DNA from 2 places in the Lysinibacillus sp. NPDC097231 genome. Region 1 is predicted to be linked to the other one. Evidence: riboswitches for the same ligand, from Rfam matches in the RefSeq annotation. Region 1 holds a riboswitch; the other holds the start of a gene.
The links. Region 1 has a riboswitch for cyclic di-GMP ahead of ACIQXF_RS09980 (amidase). Riboswitches for the same ligand answer to the same signal wherever they lie in the genome.

Region 1 (5,212 bases):
TCGTGAAGATGGCTATATCGTGTCAGATGGTACAACAATTTTAGGTGCTGATGACAAAGCTGGCCTTGCAGCATTATTTGAAATGGTTAAACGCTTAAAAGAGCAAAATATTGAGCATGGGGATATTGAATTTATTATTACAGCAGGTGAGGAAAGTGGACTTGTTGGTGCTAAAGAATTAGATCCATCCAAAATTAAAGCAAAATACGGTTTTGCAGTGGACAGTGACGGTAAAGTTGGAGGCATTGTCACAGCGGCGCCATTCCAAGCGAAGATTTTCGCTAAAATTATCGGCAAAACTGCGCATGCTGGTGTTGCTCCAGAAAAAGGAGTGTCAGCAATCACGGTTGCTTCTAAATGTATTGCACAAATGAAGCTAGGTCGATTAGATGAAGAAACAACAGCAAATATCGGCCGCTTTGAGGGCGGTCAGGCAACAAATATTGTGTGTGATGAAGTAACGATACTTGCTGAAGCACGTTCTATCGACAAAACGAAGCTAGATGCACAAACGAAGCATATGCAAGAGACGTTTGAGCAAGTATCTGCTTCATTAGGGGCACGTGCTGAAGTAGAAGTAAAACTAATGTATCCTGGATTCCGTGTAACTGAATCAGATAAAGTTGTTCAAGTGGCGATGGCAGCTGCACGTAACATCGAACGTACACCAAAGCTTGGAATTTCAGGTGGGGGTTCTGATGCTAATGTTATTGCAGGCTTTGGTATCCCTACAGTTAATCTATCTGTTGGTTATGAAGATATTCATACAACAAATGAAAAAATACCAGTAGAAGAATTAGAAAAATTAGCAGATTTACTTGTCGAAATCGTAAAAGAGTCTGCAAAAAAATAACAACAGAATCAAAGGATGTGACCGCATGGAAAGTGTAAAGGCAGTAGTTTTTGCTTGTGGTACAGAGGAATATGCAGTGCCTGTAGAACAAGCGATTTCGATTGAAAAGTTAGAGCATGTAACACCTATTCCTCATTTACCCAATTATCTTCTAGGTTTCACAAGAATCCGTGGAGAGCTTGTACCTGTGCTTGATTTTGAACGTATACTGTATAATCGTTCTTCAAATGCTGCAACTGCACGTATTATTGTTTTGAATACGGATGTTGTGAATTACGGATTACTAGTAACGGAAGCTCGTGAAATTCTTGATCTTGATGAGTCTATATTAAAGCAGATGGGACTTGTCAATTATACAAAAACACGCTACTTTACAGCTGTGGCAAATCTTGAAAATCGTATGATCACATACGTAGACCCAAAAATACTTGTCAATTCATTAGAGGGAATTCGTGAAATTATTAACTATTTGCACAAAATGCTTGAAAATGAAAAAGAAAACGTAGAGGCTTGAATATCTATAAAAGCTAAGAATATTAGTTGAATGATTAACAATACAATACTACACATCAGAGTTAGTTGATGCATTAGACAGAATTGCAAATATGTGATTCTGTCTTTCTTTTTAAGTGGTTTCCTAACAATCAGAGGAAAATGAATAATAGATGTCGTATTTTAAGCTTATTACCAAAATATGTGGGAGGTATTTGTCTCATGGATTCAAAGAAAAAGGAAACACCAGAAGAAAAAAGTGAGCGTTTAAGGCAAAGTGAAATAAAAAACAATCCTGCTGGTTCTCTAAACGATGGAATAAATAGAGGAAGTAGTGGGAATTTAAATGGTATGGGTTGGAAAGAGACGGTGGTATTAGCTTTAGTGTTATTTATAGGTTACATGTTATATAAATTGTTTTTCAGATAAAGATAATGAAAAGAGTCTTTATCTCTAATTTTGCATTCCATAATCCTCAATTGCTATAAGTACCCCTACTAACATTTCATCAAATGTTCACCTTGACTACTACTTCTACGCTTATATTCTGATATAGTAAAAATAACCTGTGTTGTTAGTGTTTTATTCGACAATTATAGAGTGAATTATGCATTTTACCTACAGACATATTCGTTCTAAGGGCGTATTATGTAAAGTAAGAAAACTACTGTAAACGGCAAACTTCACCGAAAGGGAAGGACGCAAAGCCATGAGTCTAAACACTACTTTAGTGCATGATTGTCAGGTTGCCAGGTTCTGTTCTATGAGCCTAGGTGGATAGAATGGAGATGTAACAAATGGTAAGTCGTACACTATCAAAAGCAGTAATTGTTTTTATAGTAACCTTTGTAAGTACGTTAGGATTTTCAATCGGAAAGGTAGACGCTATGACCATGCAAGATAAGGCTACTTGGTTATGGGATACGACAAAGATTGTTGAGGATGAATCGGGAGTACTCACATTTTTAGAAAACAAGCATGTTAATAAATTATATTTGCAATTTAATAATGATATAGCAAGTAGTTATTATAAAAGCTTTATCGCAAAAGCAACAGAAAAAGGTATGAAAGTATATGTGTTAGATGGTGCTGAAAGTTGGGTTTCAGCGCAAGGCTATATAATGCAGGATCAGCTGTTTGAATGGTTACATACATATAATGAGAACGTAGCACCATGTGAGCAATTTTCAGGGGTACATCTTGATGTAGAACCCTACTTAAATATTGGGTGGAGCTTAAATCAAGCACAAACAATTGAATCCTATCAAGCGCTTCTTACTAGAGCGAAAGAGGAAACCGATCAATTACAATTACCGTTGGAAGTTGATATGCCATTTTGGTTTGATGAAATAACGTATAATACTCAATTTGGCAATGGTTTATTGGCTGAATGGGTCATCGATAACGTTGAAAGTGTAACGATAATGGCATATCGAGATACTGCTAACAACATTATCAAAATAGTTGAACAGGAAATAAACTACGCAAAAAAAGTAAATAAATCAATAGTTATTGGGGTGGAAACAGAAACCTCTGATGAAGGGAAAAATATTACCTTCTATGATGATGGAGAAGCCTATATGACTAAACAGTTAGCACAAGTTCATGAACATTATGCCAATAAAACAAGCTACAATGGTTTCGCCATTCATCATGTGGATAGTTGGATGAATATGCAGCCGTAAAAAAATCCTCTCCAAACTTTGTTGGAGAGGATTTTCTTTGTTATTAGGAAAGTCGACCGCTATAGTCTTCGAATTTAAATTCACGAATGACTTTAATGCCTTCTTCATCGTTATAAGAAACGATGGAAGGAAGGTTTACCCCATTAAACATATGGTTTTTCACCATAGAATAATGCGCCATATCTGTAAATACAAGACGATCGCCTGGTTTTAAAGGTTGTTCAAATGAATAATCGCCAATCACGTCACCAGCAAGGCATGTAAGCCCACCTAAACGATATGTGTATGCCAGTTCATTTGCTTGACCCGAACCGATTATCATTGGACGGTAGGGCATTTCTAGTACATCAGGCATATGACATGTTGCCGATGTATCTAAAATTACTAGGTCCATACCGTTTTTCTGTATATCAAGAACAGTTGCGACTAAATAACCTGTATTTAATGCTACAGCCTCACCTGGCTCTAAATATACAAGAAGATTATACTTGTCTTGAATATAGTTAATGATATTCACAAGCTTTTCTACATCATAATCCTCACGAGTAATATGGTGACCACCACCAAAGTTCAACCATTTCATTTGGTGTAAAACATCACCAAACTTTTCTTCAACAACTTGAATAATACGCTCTAACGTATCTGAATTTTGCTCACACATTGCATGGAAGTGTAAGCCATCAATACCATCAAGCTGTGATTTATCAAAGTTGTCTAAGGTTGTGCCAAGACGAGAATTTGTGTAACAAGGATCATAAAGCGCTGTTTCAATTTCAGAGTACTCAGGGTTAACACGAATACCACATTCAATTGTTTTACCAACAGATTTTACTTTGTCTTTAAATTGAGCCCATTGGTTAAATGAATTGAAAACGATATGATCAACGTAGCCAAGAAGCTCGTCCATTTCATGCTCGATATAAGCAGGCGCGTAGACATGAACTTCTTTGCCCATTTTTTCATAGCCAAGTCGTGCTTCGTGAAGTGAACTTGACGTAATGCCTGCTAAATATTCACCCACTAATGGGAATGTGGAATGCATTGAAAACCCTTTTAAGGCAAGTAAAATACGGCAGCCTGTACGATCTTGAATTGATTTTAAAAGCTCTAGATTTTTTGTTAATAATCGCTCATCCACTACATAGGAAGGGGATGGAACTTTTGAAAAATCAATTGGTTTCATCGGCTTATTTCCTTTGCATCTACATCAAGGTCAAGTAATTCTGGATTATGGCTTTCTTGCCATGGTAGACCCCATTTATTTAGTGCGTCCATGAATGGATCTGGATTGAAATCTTCTACGTTCCAAACACCAGGTTTACGCCATTCACCGTTCATCACAAGCATAGCACCGATCATTGCTGGTACACCAGTTGTATAGGAAATCGCTTGTGAACCAACCTCGTTATAACATTCTTCATGGTCACATACGTTGTACACATAATACGTTTTTTCTTTACCGTCTTTTAGACCGCGAATGATACAACCGATATTAGTTTTTCCTTTAGTACGTGGTCCCAGTGATGCTGGATCAGGCAGTACTGCCTTAAGGAAATGAATTGGTTGGATCATTTGTCCTTCAAATTCGATAGGCTCGATAGAAGTCATCCCAACATTCTCTAATACTTTTAAGTGTGTTAAGTATTTTTCTGAGAATGTCATCCAGAAACGGATTTGCTTTAAGCCCTTAATGTTTTTAGCAAGTGATTCTAGTTCTTCATGATATAAAAGGTAAATATCTTTTGGTCCAATCTCTGGTAAGTTATAAACCTCTTTTTTCTCAAGTGGTGCAGTTTCTACCCACTCGCCTTCTTTCCAATAACGACCATTCGCAGTAATTTCACGAATGTTGATTTCTGGGTTGAAGTTTGTTGCGAAATGGTAACCGTGATCACCAGCATTTGCATCCACAATATCAATGTAGTGGATTTCGTCAAACTCATGTTTTTGTGCATGAGCTGTGAAAACACCCGTTACACCTGGGTCGAAACCACTACCAAGTAAAGCAGTTAAGCCAGCTTTTTCGAACTTTTCTTTATAAGCCCATTGCCATTTATATTCAAATTTTGCCGTTTCAGGTGGCTCGTAGTTTGCAGTATCCACATAGTGCACACCTGTCGCTAAGCAAGCATCCATAATCGTTAAGTCCTGATAAGGTAGTGCTACGTTAATGACAACTTCT
Region 2 (5,212 bases), on a different contig from region 1:
ACCGAATCCAAGACTTCATTTTCTACCATACTATCGTCTTCCAAACCTATCGTATCTAATGTAACGATAGGAACTTTTGTAACTGTAAAATTTTTATTCTTCTGTAATGCTTCGAATTGTTTTTCATTCATATCAGTTGAAAATCCGTTCTCTGTTAATTCCCAACGAGCAGAATATTGATCTTTTAATGTTGATTTTTCTGATTTGTTGTTTGCCTCAACATAAACACGGAATGTCTCCTGACCACCGTAGTTTTCTGAGCTATCTTCGCTATTCATCGTTGTTGCGTGCACCGGATTTATTACTGATCCTGCAATCAAAAGACCAAGCAACGTACTTTTCATTTTTTTCATTCGTCCTAACCCCTTTTCAAATTAAGTTATAGTAGTACTACAATTTGAATCTATCATAATTTCAGTTTTTTGATTATTGGGAAAATTTTGGGTATAATAAATGTAAAATATAGTCATTCGATACGGGAGGTTATGAGAATGAAAATAGGTTCATTAATTAAGTACTATCGTACAAAGTTAGGAATGACACAGAATTCGGTGGCGATGGGGATTTGCTCGATTCCTCATTTAAGTAAAATTGAGAATAATAATAAAGAAGCAAATAGCGAGACAATACGTCTATTGCTAGAACGATTAAATATTAGTATTCACGATGTAGAGAATAGCGAACAAAATATAATTTGCCTATTAAATAATTTACAAAAACATATAAATTACCTAGAGAATGAGAAAGTAAAAGAGACAGTGGGCAGATTAAAAGAATATGAAGAAATAATTGGTTTTACGGAATCTATTTATTTATATGAACTTTATAAGTTACGTTATTATGTGTTTGTTAACGAGCATAAATTAGCAGAAAATCAATTAAGATGGCTAAATGCCCACCGACAAAATTTTTCCCAACATGAAAGGTATTTACATTCATATTATTATGCATTAGTTTTAATAACGAAAGGTAAATATGAAGAAGCAGCTACAGAACTAACTCAAATACTTCAAATACATCCAGAACTAGGGTCACTAGAAGGAGAGTTTTACTACCATTTCGCTTTAATAAAAGGGCGGTTAGAAGAACCAAGCCAAGCAATTATTTATGGGAAAAAAGCTCTTCAATTCTATAAGGACCAATTTAATTTTAAAAGAATTATTTATACATTAATGTCTCTGGCACTCAATTACTCTCGAGGAAAAGTGTTTCAGGAAGCAATCGAAATCTATGAACATCTAGTGAGAAATGTGGAGCTATTACAGGAACAGCAGCTATTACCTACTATATATCACAATTTGGGGGATTTGTACCAAATGAGAGGGGAATATGAAAATGCATTAATTTACTTTGAAAAAAGCGCTTCGTTAATGTCAAAGAACTGTGATCATTATCTGCTTTGCTTATATAATTTAGGTGTTACACAATTTCGCTTAGAACAAGCGGAGAAAAGTATAAAAACCTTTACTATTCTAAAGGAAGAAGCAAAAAATAAGAAAAAATTAAGTTTTAATTTATTTGCTACTTTTTATTTATATTTGCTGGGAGAAGAAAAAAAGAAAGCAATGGATTTTTTAGAAGGGAGGTTAATTCCATTTACAGCAGATAATGAAGAATTAAAAGAAATACACCAACAATTTTCTTATTTATTGGGAGAGTATTATCGACAAGAAAAGAAGTTTGAGAAAGCTATGCAATTTATTGAAATCTAAAGGAGAGTGTGAATATGAAGAAAAATGCTGGACTATCAATCTTAATACTGAGTGCTGCAGTAATAATTATATCTATTCCAATTCATCCACCAGTTTTATTTTAAAGTTTATATCAAGGAAGAAAAAGGGGAAAGTAGTAGAAGGCAGTAGCTCTGATAGGGAGCTGCTTATTATTCCTTTGTAGAATACTCTTTTCTCAAGGGGTATAACGAGTAAGAAAAATATAGGGCTTAGAAATAATGCCAATAAGAAGATCATCTCCTCTCTATAAATCTCTAAGAGTGGAGATGATTTTGTTTTGGATATATCACTATAAAGATTGTAAAGAAAAATTGTCATGTAAGCGTAATTTTAGGTGGGGATACTTTATAAAATATAAAATTAGATTGGTGAATGAGAAAGATTTAGATGGACTATGTAATATGATTGTTTAGGCTAAATCCTAAAAACCGCTCTTTTATAATCATTACTCCAAAAAAAGTAAATAATATGGTGAATTAATTCTGCTGGTTCTTATTAGATGGATATGGAAAAATACAGACATTTACTTTTCCTACAATCTGGGCAGGAGTAGAGATTCCCCTCTTTGTAAAATCGCCAAACAGTATTTTCTTGTTCATACCTTTAAATATACGGAAAATTTCTCTAATTCAACCGATATTCTCTAGATAAAATTGCCTACCGTCGACAAAATTTGACAAAACATTTATAATCAAATTGTAATATGTTAGTGTTATTTTAATAAAATTGAAAAAGGCAAACTTATCGAAAGGTAAGGACGCAAAGCTACGAGTCTAAAATCCTCTTGGATAATGATAGTCGGGTTGCCAAGATAATAAGTGATTTTTTGGCTATCCTAATTATATTCTGGGATAGTTTTTTTTTGGAAAAAAATCAAAGGACTGATTCCAATCAATCGTAGCGACAGATGTGATATTTATTACTAAAATGCTAACAGTTTTAAAAAATTAGAAAATTACGAAAAGGGGATTTGAAATGATAGTCGTTGATAAAGAGAAATATAAAATGGCGATCTATGAAGCAAAAAAAGAAGTACACGTCCAAGTAATAGGGTTTGTTAAAGCAGCTCTTGTAGAGGATTATATGAAAGATTTAGAAGAGACAGTGGCAAAAGTACAGAAAAATACATATACATTTGTTGTTGATGCAACATATCAATCGCCTCTTCCTTCAAAGGTTTCAACAGAGCTAGGACAAACACTAATGTTTTATGCATCACTAGGCTTCAAAGAAATATTTATTGTTAATCCATCCTCTAAAATTGCATATGTGCAAGTGCGAAATGCTTTAGAGGGAGTTAATTTCCCAGGAACCGTAGTCGACAATGTTTCACAATTACCAATGCGTTAGTCATTAATGAACTATAATCAAATTTTGAAAAAGAGGAATTTTACGATGCAAACAATTCAAGAATTATATACATATGAAATACTTACAAAAGACCAACCAGATTTAATTGAAAAGGCAGCAGAATGTTTAGCAAAAACCTTTACTGGGGTAGAAGTTGCTGGCAAATGGGTGCAAGAACCGATTATCGGGTACGCCTTACAACTACCTTACGAAGATTTCTATCAATTTACGAAGGAATATATTGAAGCAAATGTTCATCAAGGATACTGTGCTATTGCACTAGATGAAGAGCAAAATGTTGTAGGCGCACTAGTTGGAGATACGAATGTCCTTGAAATTATCGAAGGGGATATTTTTGAAGGCACGTTTGCTGACATGAATATAGTAATGCGTGTATTAGAGGATATTGATGAACGTTTCCTAGAAGATTATAAGAATCGTTTTGGAAAAGATATGGAAGATGGAGAAATACTACATTTATTTTTATTAGGTGTAATTGCTGAACATAATCGTCATGATATAGTACAAAGTTTAGGTGATGTATTAATAAAAAAAGCAACAGAAGAAGGCTTAAGATTAGTGTTAGCTGAAGCGACAAATCCAAAGTCAATGCGTTTGCTGGAGAAGTATCACGGCCTGACAAAGTATATAAACGTAGAAGGGGACTTTATTGTACATAAGTATGAAAGTAATGAAAATCTAAGCAGTATTCCATCGACTGTAGCAGATGGAATTTACATCATTGTAAAAGAACTATAACATTTCATCACTAATACGTTAGAATAGGAGAATTTTTTTCATGGAAGCTATTATGTTAGGGATAATTGTAGTTTTATTATGTACATCTTTGTATTTTGCTTACCGATATTTTTCACTTAAACGTAATTCCCATATAAATAAAAAGGTACTAAATGGAATGAACGAATTGTCAGCAGGTCAAGTAAGTGAAAAATTTAACAAATTCGCAAATAATGTGAATAAAAAAGGTGAGAATCTTTTAGAACATGGAGAATACGCAACTGAGAAGGCTGATACTGTAAGGGCCGCAATCGATGAAGTCGGTAAAGGGTTAAAAAAGCAACTAGTTGCTACCGAAGAGAGTTCTACTTCTATCGAAGACATCACAGTGGCTATTGAAGAACTATCTATAAGATCAAACCAAATTTCAGAACAATCGAATACGACGTTAGAATTGACGCAGGAAGGTAATGAAAAGTTAAAAGATTCGATGGTGAACATGAAGCAATTTAATCAAACGATTAATACGACGTTTGATGCGATCAATATTCTTGGAGAAAAATCGTACGAAATTGGTAACATTGTTAAAGTAATTACGGGGATTTCAGAGCAAATAAATTTATTGGCATTGAACGCAGCTATCGAAGCAGCTCGTGCAGGTGAACACGGTAAAGGGTTTGCTGTAGTTGCTGATGAAGTTCGTAAATTAGCTGAACAATCACATCAGTCAGCTGGTGAAGTTTCGAATATTGTGAAAAATATTCAAGAAGAGACGAACAAAGTTGTAACTTCAATGAAGCAAGGAACAGAGGAATTTGAACAAACAAATATAAAAATCTTAGAAATTGGGGAGATGTTTGAAAAAATCGTAGAGACTACAAAAATTATTGCTGAAAATAATGCGAATTCATCTGCAAGTACAGAAGAATTATCTTCAAGTTCTCTGCAAATTATGGAAGCAATGAGGGATATTTCTTTCATTTCACGAGAATCAGTTGAAATGTTTGAAGAGTTAGTTGGAATTAGCGATGACGAATTAAATACAATGCAAAAACTAGTTGAAGAAGCAGAGTATCTTGTAGATTTAAAAAAGAACGCCGAAAAATTACTTTCTTCATTAAATCATGGTACCGAAAATAATGTCGTTGTAGGTGTATAAAGATATATTTATCTTTAGATTTATAAGTATTAAATGAAATATAAAAGCAGACGGTTTAGAAATGCGACATTGCACCTCTAATTGGCCGTCTGCTTTTACCATTATTTTTATAGTCTTCGCGACTGGCTAGTCTCACCATATTGTGAAGCGATAGCATGGTGGAGTTGGTATAATAGAAAAGCAGTTGAAATCTATACTGCTTTTTGGTTTATAAAAATACCATTTAGGACCG

Region 2: another riboswitch for cyclic di-GMP. It lies ahead of ACIQXF_RS11015 (hypothetical protein); the one in region 1 lies ahead of ACIQXF_RS09980 (amidase).

Annotation. Positions count from the first base shown of each region.
Region 1 covers NZ_JBIWDH010000013.1:50,638-55,849, reverse strand. The annotation lists gene ACIQXF_RS09995 (M20/M25/M40 family metallo-hydrolase) at 1-853, shown strand, start outside; gene ACIQXF_RS09990 (chemotaxis protein CheW) at 879-1,367, shown strand; gene ACIQXF_RS09985 (DUF6366 family protein) at 1,568-1,774, shown strand; cyclic di-GMP riboswitch class I at 2,011-2,099, shown strand; gene ACIQXF_RS09980 (amidase) at 2,143-3,030, shown strand; gene nspC (carboxynorspermidine decarboxylase) at 3,074-4,213, opposite strand; gene ACIQXF_RS09970 (saccharopine dehydrogenase family protein) at 4,210-5,212, opposite strand, start outside.
Region 2 covers NZ_JBIWDH010000015.1:58,107-63,318, reverse strand. The annotation lists gene ACIQXF_RS11025 (S8 family peptidase) at 1-353, opposite strand, end outside; gene ACIQXF_RS11020 (helix-turn-helix domain-containing protein) at 492-1,712, shown strand; cyclic di-GMP riboswitch class I at 2,458-2,544, shown strand; gene ACIQXF_RS11015 (hypothetical protein) at 2,709-3,083, shown strand; gene ACIQXF_RS11010 (hypothetical protein) at 3,129-3,842, shown strand; gene ACIQXF_RS11005 (methyl-accepting chemotaxis protein) at 3,883-4,980, shown strand.